DNA from 4 places in the Micromonospora olivasterospora genome. Region 2 is predicted to be linked to each of the others. Evidence: riboswitches for the same ligand, from Rfam matches in the RefSeq annotation. Region 2 holds a riboswitch; each other region holds the start of a gene.
What was found. Region 2 has a riboswitch for cyclic di-AMP ahead of JD77_RS24285 (LysM peptidoglycan-binding domain-containing protein). Riboswitches for the same ligand answer to the same signal wherever they lie in the genome.

Region 1 (2,191 bases), 4.3 Mb from region 2:
CCGCTGCGCTTCACGACGACGTACCAGGCAGACGTCCTGGTGGTGACCGAGGACGAGATCGTCATAGTGGCCCGGCAGTGGCCGGCCACGACGGTGCGCAACCACACCCGGCTGCGCGACGAGCCGGGCGGCGTGGTCCGGATCGACGTCGAGATCACGCTCGGCGCCCCCGCCCCGCTGTTCGGGTACGCCTTCCGGCAGGCCCGCTCGGCGCACCTCGGCCTGGCCCGCCGGCTCGCCGAGGTGCTGGACCGCCCGCCGGGCGGTTCCTCGCCGGCCTGAGCGGGGCCGGTGGCGACGCGCCGGCGGGCGGCAGCGCGGTGCAGGGTGAGCAGGGCCTTACGGGCGCGGGGCGGGAGTCGGGTCAGTACACCGACAGGTGCACGTGGTTGGTGTGGTCGCTCGACGGATCCCCGTTGCCACCGCTGTACGCCTTCCAGCCGCTGCTGGGCAGCCAGATCTGCTTGAACCAGATGACGTACAGCACGGCGAGGTTGTCCGCGTTGCGCACGAAGTACGCCGCCAGGTTGTTGCCGTACGTGCGGTCCCCGCCGCTGGCCACGCCGCCGAAGCCGCCCGTCTGTGCGGCGAAGTCGCAGGCCCGCCCCTTGGGGTGCTCGCCGGAGCCGCCCGAGCGGTAGCAGGAGACGTACCGGGTGAAGCCGGCCGCCTTGGCCTGCTGGAGCGCGTGCAACGTGCGGGGGGTGATGCAGCCGTTGGCCGGGGTCGGGTCGTTCACGCTGCACGACTCGGCGGGCCAGGACCCGTCGGGGTTGCGCTTCGCGGGGGAGGCGGTGGCGCCGGAGGTGCCGCCGGGGCTCGACCCGCCGCCGGCCCGCTCGTTGGCCACGGCCAGGGCCCGCTCGGCCTGCTCCTTGCGCTTGCCCATCACGGCGACCTGCCGGCGCTGCTCGCGGATCTCCCCGTCCAGCGCCTGCCGCGTCCGGTTCGCCTGGTCCCGGGCCGCCAGCAGGTCGCGCAGGGCGCGGTCCTCGTTGCTGGCCACCTGGTCGAGCGCCGCCGCCCGGTCCATGAACCCCTCGGGCGAGTTGCTGTTCAGCAGCGCCGACACCGCCCGGAGCCGGCCCGTCTTGTACGCCACACCGGCAATCTCACCGACCCTGCTGTCACGCACGGTCAGCTCCGCCTCGATCGTCTTGAGCTGGGCGCCGAGCTGCTGCTGCCGCTGCACCGAGCGGTTCAGGGCGGCCTTGGCGTCGAGGTAGCCCTTGCTGGCCGCCTCCAGCGCGGCGCGCAGCGCCGGGGTGCCGCCCTCGTCGTCCTGCCCCGGCGCGGCGGCGAGCAGCCCGGCGGGCGGCGCCGCCTGTGCCGGGGTGTCGCCCGCCGGGACGACCGCGAGGCCGCCGGCGAGCGTGAGCGCGAGCAGGGCCGCCACCCGGGCGGCCGTCCTTCGTACAGGTGCCACTACTGGCATGCGGATGTCCTTCCGTCAGCCGCCGACCGGGTTAGCTGACGGGTTCGGGACGGAAGATCCCTACCGCTCACGCGGATGCACCCCACGAACGTGGTTCCCCGGCTCGCCCTCGCGGGCGATTAGGCGGCGGCCGCCGCGGGCGCCGGCGGGCGCCACCGGAGCGGAGGCCGGGACCGAGCCTACCGGTGCTGGTGGGGCGGGCGCTGCGCCCGTTACGCACGGTACGCGGATCAAACCCATCAAATCCGGCATGGAGGCACAATAGCCCACCTGATCGACGGATCTGGGTATCACCAGGCGGTCGGCCCGCAGTTTCCCGGTGACGTTCCGGGTTCGACCTGTAGCGTGGCGTGCTCGATGTGAAAGTCCTCGTGCAGTGCGGTGCGGGCGGCGGTCAGCACGGCGCCCACCTCGGCGTCGGGGGCCATGGTCAGGTGCGCCGAGGCGACCTCCATCCCGGAGGTGAGCGTCCAGACGTGCAGGTCGTGCACCTCGACCACGCCGGGCACCGCGGCGAGTCGGTCGTGCACGGCGGTGACCTGCAGGTGCTCCGGGGCGGCCTGCACCAGGATCCGGACGGCGGCCCGGCCCAGCCGCCAGGTGCGGGGCAGGATGAACACGCCGATCGCGACCGCGACCAGGGGATCGGCCCACCACCAGTCGGTGGCCCAGATCAGGGCCGCCGCGGCGATCACCCCGACCGAGCCGAGCAGGTCCCCCAGCACCTCCAGGTACGCCCCGCGCAGGTTGATGCTC
Region 2 (2,191 bases):
GAGTCCCGGTCGATGATCGAGAACTCGCCGCACATGGAGGCGTTCCGGGCCAAGGGTTACGAGGTGCTGATCCTCACCGACCCGGTGGACGAGGTCTGGGTCGACCGCGTCGGCCAGTTCGACGGCAAGCCGCTGCGCTCGATCGCCAAGGGCCAGGTCGACCTGGACACCGAGGAGGAGAAGAAGGAGGCGGAGTCCGCGCGTGAGCAGCAGCGCCAGGAGTACGCCGACCTGCTGTCGTGGATGACGGAGAAGCTGCGCGACAACGTCAAGGAGGTTCGGCTCTCCACCCGGCTGACCACCTCGCCGGCCTGCGTGGTCGGCGACGCCCACGACATCACCCCGACGCTGGAGAAGATGTACCGGGCGATGGGGCACGAGGTGCCGCAGGTCAAGCGGATCCTGGAGCTGAACCCGGGCCACCCGCTGGTGGAGGGGCTGCGCAAGGCCCACGAGCAGGGCGCCGAGTCCGACGCGGTCGCCGAGACCGCGGAGCTGCTGTACGGCATGGCGCTGCTGGCCGAGGGCGGCGAGCTGGCCGACCCGTCCCGGTTCACCCGCGTCCTCGCCGACCGGCTGGCTCGCACCCTGTAGGGCCGCGGCGGGCAGGTACGAACCGGCCGGCGCCAGGGAGGCGCCGGCCGGTCCTGCCGCTCGTGCCCGCCCCGTGCCGCCTTCGCGATCGCCGGTTCCGAGACCGCCAGGATCCACCACGCCGGGTGGGTACTTCCTGTGGAGCTGATGTCGTGGACGAATCGGCGGAGCGCCGGGCGATGTCGTGGCCGACTGGGCCAGCGACCGCCACACTGACCTGTGTGGGGGGTGACTCACGTTCGCGATGTGCGGGATCGGACGGACACTACGCTGCGTCACCGTCCGGCCCGGGGGCGGCCTGGTCCGAGTCGGTCCGTCGGGCGTCATGCACGGTCTGCGCGGCTGCGGAACTCGACTGTGGAGCCCGTCGCCCGAGCGGGTGAAGAAGGTAACAATAGGTGGGCGACCGTCGCGGAGGGTGCCTAACGTCGGTCGGGTCCGCGAACGTGGACACCACGGTCGGTAACGCCTAATCCTGCCGCCGGCCGTCGGCACCTTGTCCTCAGGCAGGAGCGGGGGACCCAACGTTCCTCGGTGCACCGTCACCTCGGGGTGAAGCCGCCACCGGCGGCCGGGCTCCTCGGCCCGAACCCGACAGCTCACCTCGTCGGCGTGGAGGATCACCATGGCAACTGGATACATCGCCCGCCACCGTCGGGTGACCGCTCGCCGTGCCGCCGTCGGGACCGTCGCGGCGGGCGCCGTCGCCGGCGCCGTCGCCCTGTTCGGGCCGGCCGCCCCGGCCCAGGCCGCGGTCAACTGGGACGCCATCGCCCAGTGCGAGTCCGGCAACAACTGGCACATCAACACCGGCAACGGCTACTACGGGGGCCTGCAGTTCTCGCAGAGCACCTGGGCCGGCTACGGCGGCAAGAAGTACGCCGCGCGCGCCGACCTGGCGACCCGCAGCGAGCAGATCCGCATCGCCGAGAAGGTGCTCCGGGGCCAGGGCATCGGGGCGTGGCCGACCTGCGGCAAGAAGGGCGGCTCGACCAAGAAGTACAGCCCGAAGTCGGAGACGAAGGCCGCCCCGAAGAAGGAGCGGTCCTCGCGTACCGAGAAGCCGGCGTCGCGGAGCAAGCGGGACACCACGAAGAGCACCCCGTCCACCGGCGGCGGCCGGACGTACGTGGTGCGGTCGGGGGACACCCTGTCGGAGATCGCGCAGGCCAAGGGCGTCGGGGGCGGCTGGCACGCGCTGTGGGAGAAGAACAGGCGGGTCCTGGGCGACCGGCCCAACCTGATCTTCCCCGGCCAGCGGCTCAGCCTCTGACACCCGCTCACCGGGCCGGTTCGGGCCGGTGACCCGCACCGAAGCGCCCGGCCGGTACTCCGGCCGGGCGCTTCCGGGTCCCGAGGCCGGTACGCGTGGACTCCGGGCCGGCTGGGTAACACGGGCGAGCATGAGCACCAGCACGCTGACCAGGCCCGACGAGGCCGCTCCGGACCGCGTCGGCATCGTCGCCGTCGTCGCCCACCGGAAGAAGACCCTCGGCGGCGGCCTCGACGAGCTGCGCGCCACGCTGGTCGACGCCGGCGTCGACGACCTGCTCTGGTACGAGGTGCCCAAGAGCCGCAAGGCGCCGAAGAAGGTCCG
Region 3 (2,191 bases), 720 kb from region 2:
GCCGAGGCGTTCCTCGCGGCGGCCCGGCGGGAGCTGGAGCCGGGCGAGCGGAACGCGGCGCCCGCGCCGCGTGCCGCCGAGTCCGTCGCCCACGAGGGCTCCCCCTGTCCCCGACGGCCTGACCCGGCGCCCTCAGCCGCCACCGGCCGTCCTCGCGGCGCAGCCCGGCGTCCACCGCCGGGTCGTCGGGGGCGAGGGCCCGGACCGGGAGACGACACCGGGCGCCGGCTCGGGGGAGCCGGCGCCCGGTGTGGGGAGGAGGGTGTCAGGCCGAGTAGCCGCGGGTGGCGGCCCAGTTCGCCAGGGCGATCGTGCTGATCCAGTACGACGGCACGGCCGGGTTGGCCGAGTCGGCGATCTTCACCGTGCGGCCCTGGTCCTCGTACCCGACGACGGCGATGTAGTGGCCGCCGGGGAACGAGTGCCAGCCCCCGTCGACGTCGGTGGCGTCGCCGGCGATGTTCACCACGACGCCCCGCCCGGCCGAGATCGCGTTGACCACGTCGGACTGGAGCTGGTCCATCTGCGCCGGGGTGGCGGCGTTGCCCGGGATCATCCGGGTCTTGTACGGGTTGCCCTTGACCATCTGGTTGAGCACCCGGGTGGTGTCCTCGGCCGAGTTGGTGCCCATCTCGGTGGTGCCGAGCTTGGCGCCCAACGTGCCCTGGTCGCTGTCGATGCCGGTGGCCGAGAGCGCGTTGCGCACGGCGGCGGGACCGCAGTTGTAGTAGGTCGTCTGCGCCTGGTAGTCGTAGTCGAGGACCTTGGACGACGGCGGCTTCGGGGCGGCCGGCTTCGACGCGGTCGGCTTGGGGGCCGCCGCGGCAGTCAGGTCCGGGTTCGGCGCGGCCGAGGTGGCGCTCGGCGAGGCGCTGGGCGCCACCTCGGCCGCGGCCCGTGCCTGGCTCCGGGTCGCCGTGTCGTCGAGGCGGGGGGCGATCTCGGCGACGGCCGTCGTGGTCTGCCGGGGGGCGGCGGCGTCGTCGCCGTTGGCGAGCAGGGCCCCGGTGCCGGAGGCCAGCACGAGCGCCGCGGCCGAGCCGGCGACGAACTGGTACGGCCGCTCGGTGGCGAGACGGCGCAGCTGCCGCTTCAGGTTGTCGTTCACGCGTTCCTCCACGGGACGGACAACCAGGAGGTGTGATGGTGCTGCACGAGGATGGAACTCCTTCCGACACCGCCGACCGGGTTAGCTGACGGATTCGGGCGGGAAGATCGCCCTACCACGGGCCGCGGCCCGTGGATTCACCCCACACGTGCACTGGGTCCCCGGTTCGTGATGATCACGATTGAGCGGGTCGGCGCGGCGTCGCCTCTTGCGATCGGTTACCGCGCCGGACGGGCCGACACTACTGGCCGGTCGCTGGCCTGCCAACCCCACCCCACCTGCTTAAACATTTGCCGGCCGACTTTTTTGCGGCACATCTGGGAACTGACGTGACTCAATGGGATAGGCAGCCATTCCGACGCCGACGGTCGATAATCGGACAACCGGTACCGATCGTCGGGGAATTGCGGTCGGCGGGCGCACCGAATGGTGCCCGGCGCCCGTTTCCGGGGCGACGTGACCGGGCTCACGCGGCGAATCGGCCGCTCGGCCCAGGGAGCGGGCAGGGGGGGGCGGGTCAGCCGACGCGGGCCGGCCGCCACCACGCCGCCCGGGCGGGTCGCCGGGCCGCAGCCGCCGCAGGGGCGGCGAACTCCGGGGCGGGACGCGCCCGCTCGGCCGCGGTGGACGCCTCCGCCGCCAGCACCCGGGCGGCCTCGGCGGCCAGCTCGGCGTCGCGCCAGGCGGCCCGCTCCCGGTCTGCCGCCGCCAGGTAACCGGCCCGCCTGCCGTCCCGTACGGCACGGGCCAGCAGGACCTCCTGCTCGACCGGGTGCCGTCGAGGATCCCAGCAACCGCGTCCGGCGAAGACGTCGCAGAGTTGCCCGATCGACAGCTCGCCCCGCACGTGGGCGGCCGTGGCGGCATGGTGCAGCCAGCGCTCGCGGGCCGCGTACTCGGCGGGGGTGCGGGGGGTGCGCGGCGTGGGCAGGGCGCCCGCGCCCGCGAACCGGCGGGCGACGGTCTCCGCCGCGTCGTACGCCTGCCAGGCCCGCTCGACGGCCTCCTGGGCGGCGAGCCACGCGTCACGGCGGCGGCGGGCGGTCCGGGCGGCCCCGGCGGCGGCCACCGCCACCTCCTCGG
Region 4 (2,191 bases), 2.0 Mb from region 2:
GGCACACGCCAACCCCGGGCTCTCCCGGTTGCAGCTCTACCGGGCGGCCACCCGGGTCGGGCGGGCGCACATCGCCTCGACCGTGAACACCATCGTGCTGGCGTACGCGGGCGCGTCGCTGCCGCTGTTGCTCCTGCTCACGGCCGATTCCCGGCCGGTGACGGAGCTCCTGACGAGCGAGTTCCTGGCACAGGAGATCGTCCGCAGCGCGGTCGCCACGCTGGGCCTGGTCGCCGCCGTACCACTGACGACCGGCCTGGCCGCGGTGGTCACCGCGGCCGGCCGCGCCGACCCGGACCGCGCTGCGGCCGACGACCCGCCCGCCGCCGTGCCGGCCTCGCGTACGCCCGTCGCCGGCGGCCGTCCCAACCAGCGGGAGTTGGCGCTGGAGGCGTTGAGCGGGGGAGGGGCCCCGGACGGGCCGGGCCGCCCGAGGCCCGGGCGAGGAGACCGAGAGGGGAGCACGGACGCCGCATGGTGACACTACTCAACGTGACCGCTCCCGGCGCGCAACGTGCGAAACGCGTCACTGATTACCGAAAGCAATTACGAAATGACGCACTTTGCGGACTTCCGGGCGTAGATCCCCAGGAGGACCGTCAGGTAACCTCGCTGCCGGTCACCGCCGAAGGCGCGCAGCGGCGTCTGCGGTGCCACCGCCAAATCGCCGCGAGGCGAGCCGGGGAACCAGGTACCCGGGGTGAATCCGCGACCGCGGTAGGGGCCACTTCCGCCCCGAACCCGTCAGCTAACCCGGTCGGCGGACGACGGAAGGGAACACTGTGACGGCACCCCTGCGCCGCTGGTTGACACCCGTGATGGCCGTGCTCGCGGCCCTGGCGATCGTCGCCGGGCCGGCCGCCCCAGCGATGGGCGAGCCCTCCGGCCCCACCCCGTCCGGGCACGAGGAGGACGACGAGCCCCAGCTGATCACCGAAGTCATCGAGGCCGCCAACCGCGAGTACAGCCAGGCCAAGGCGAAGCTGACGAAGTCCAAGCAGCGCCAGCAGCAGTACGCCCTGGAGGTGCAGCGGGCCCAGGACGAGCTGGAGGCCCTCGCGCCGCAGGTCAGCGAGCTGGCCGCCCAGGCGTACCGGACCGGACGGGTCGGCGCCATGGCGGCGCTGCTGGAGAGCCGGAATCCGGACTCGTTCGTCCAGCGCGCGTCCGCCCTCGACCAGCTAAACATGATCAACGCGCAGAAGCTGGCCAAGGTGAACGCGGTCAAGACCGCGGCGGAGCAGGCCAAGCTCGCGCTCGACGTCGAGGTCCGCGAGCAGCAGAAGCAGACGGCGATCATGGCCAAGAAGAAGTACGACGCGGAGAAGGCCCTCGCGCTGGTCGGCGGCGAGGGCTTCACCGGCGGGCTGGTCAACGCCACGTCCCCGGTCGCCAGGATGGCGCCGGGCCGCACGGCGGACGGCGGCTGGCGTCCGGAGTCGTGCAGCGAGAAGGATCCGACGACCTCGGGCTGCATCACCCCGCGCACGCTGCACGCGTACAGGGAGGTCAAGCGGGTCGGTTTCAACCGCTTCGTGGGCTGCTACCGGCCAGGCGGGCCGTGGGAGCACCCGAAGGGCCGCGCCTGCGACTGGTCGCTGCAGAGGAGCGGCTTCAGCCCCTGGCACAACAACGACACCCGGATGTACGGCAACAACCTCGCCGCGTTCCTCATCCGCAACGCCGACCGACTGGGCATCTACTACGTCATCTGGAACCGCCAGATCTGGTTCCCGGCGACCGGGTGGAAGTCCTACAGCGGCCCGTCCAACCACACGGATCACGTACACATGTCGCTGCTGTAGACGCCGTCACGCCGACGAGGGCCGTCCCGTGCGGGACGGCCCTCGTTCGCGTCGGGCGCGGCGGCGGCCGCCTCTCGGGCGCCCAGGACGGGCCAGCCGGCGGGCCGGCGGCCCGTTCCCGTGCGGCCGGGGCGGGTCAGGCGGCGGCCGGCGGCCGGGCCGCACCGCCAGCCGGGGATTCGGCCGCATCGGCTCCCGCCCCGACCGGCACCGCGGCCACCATCCGCGCCTCGCCCGCGCTGAGCCGGTACGACAGGCCGACGACCGCGCACCGCCCGGCGGCGACCTCGGCGGCCAGCACGGACGAGCGGGCCAGCAGCGCCTCGACGGTGTGCGCGATGTGGATGTCGACGATTCCGTCGAGGTCCTCGACCCCCCGCTCGGCG

Region 1: another riboswitch for cyclic di-AMP. It lies ahead of JD77_RS04145 (coiled-coil domain-containing protein); the one in region 2 lies ahead of JD77_RS24285 (LysM peptidoglycan-binding domain-containing protein).
Region 3: another riboswitch for cyclic di-AMP. It lies ahead of JD77_RS21165 (C39 family peptidase); the one in region 2 lies ahead of JD77_RS24285 (LysM peptidoglycan-binding domain-containing protein).
Region 4: another riboswitch for cyclic di-AMP. It lies ahead of JD77_RS15060 (coiled-coil domain-containing protein); the one in region 2 lies ahead of JD77_RS24285 (LysM peptidoglycan-binding domain-containing protein).

Annotation. Positions count from the first base shown of each region.
Region 1 covers NZ_VLKE01000001.1:975,139-977,329, reverse strand. The annotation lists gene JD77_RS04150 (SRPBCC family protein) at 1-282, shown strand, start outside; gene JD77_RS04145 (coiled-coil domain-containing protein) at 365-1,435, opposite strand; cyclic di-AMP (ydaO/yuaA leader) riboswitch at 1,440-1,571, opposite strand; gene JD77_RS04140 (cation diffusion facilitator family transporter) at 1,726-2,191, opposite strand, start outside.
Region 2 covers NZ_VLKE01000001.1:5,280,378-5,282,568, forward strand. The annotation lists gene htpG (molecular chaperone HtpG) at 1-594, shown strand, start outside; cyclic di-AMP (ydaO/yuaA leader) riboswitch at 1,051-1,222, shown strand; gene JD77_RS24285 (LysM peptidoglycan-binding domain-containing protein) at 1,220-1,867, shown strand; gene JD77_RS34020 (diacylglycerol/lipid kinase family protein) at 1,998-2,191, shown strand, end outside.
Region 3 covers NZ_VLKE01000001.1:4,564,981-4,567,171, reverse strand. The annotation lists partial or broken gene JD77_RS21170 (CDP-glycerol glycerophosphotransferase family protein) at 1-90, shown strand, start outside; gene JD77_RS21165 (C39 family peptidase) at 266-1,120, opposite strand; cyclic di-AMP (ydaO/yuaA leader) riboswitch at 1,164-1,306, opposite strand; gene JD77_RS21160 (hypothetical protein) at 1,626-2,191, opposite strand, start outside.
Region 4 covers NZ_VLKE01000001.1:3,292,461-3,294,651, reverse strand. The annotation lists gene JD77_RS15065 (YibE/F family protein) at 1-481, shown strand, start outside; cyclic di-AMP (ydaO/yuaA leader) riboswitch at 648-778, shown strand; gene JD77_RS15060 (coiled-coil domain-containing protein) at 783-1,805, shown strand; gene JD77_RS15055 (carbonic anhydrase) at 1,942-2,191, opposite strand, start outside.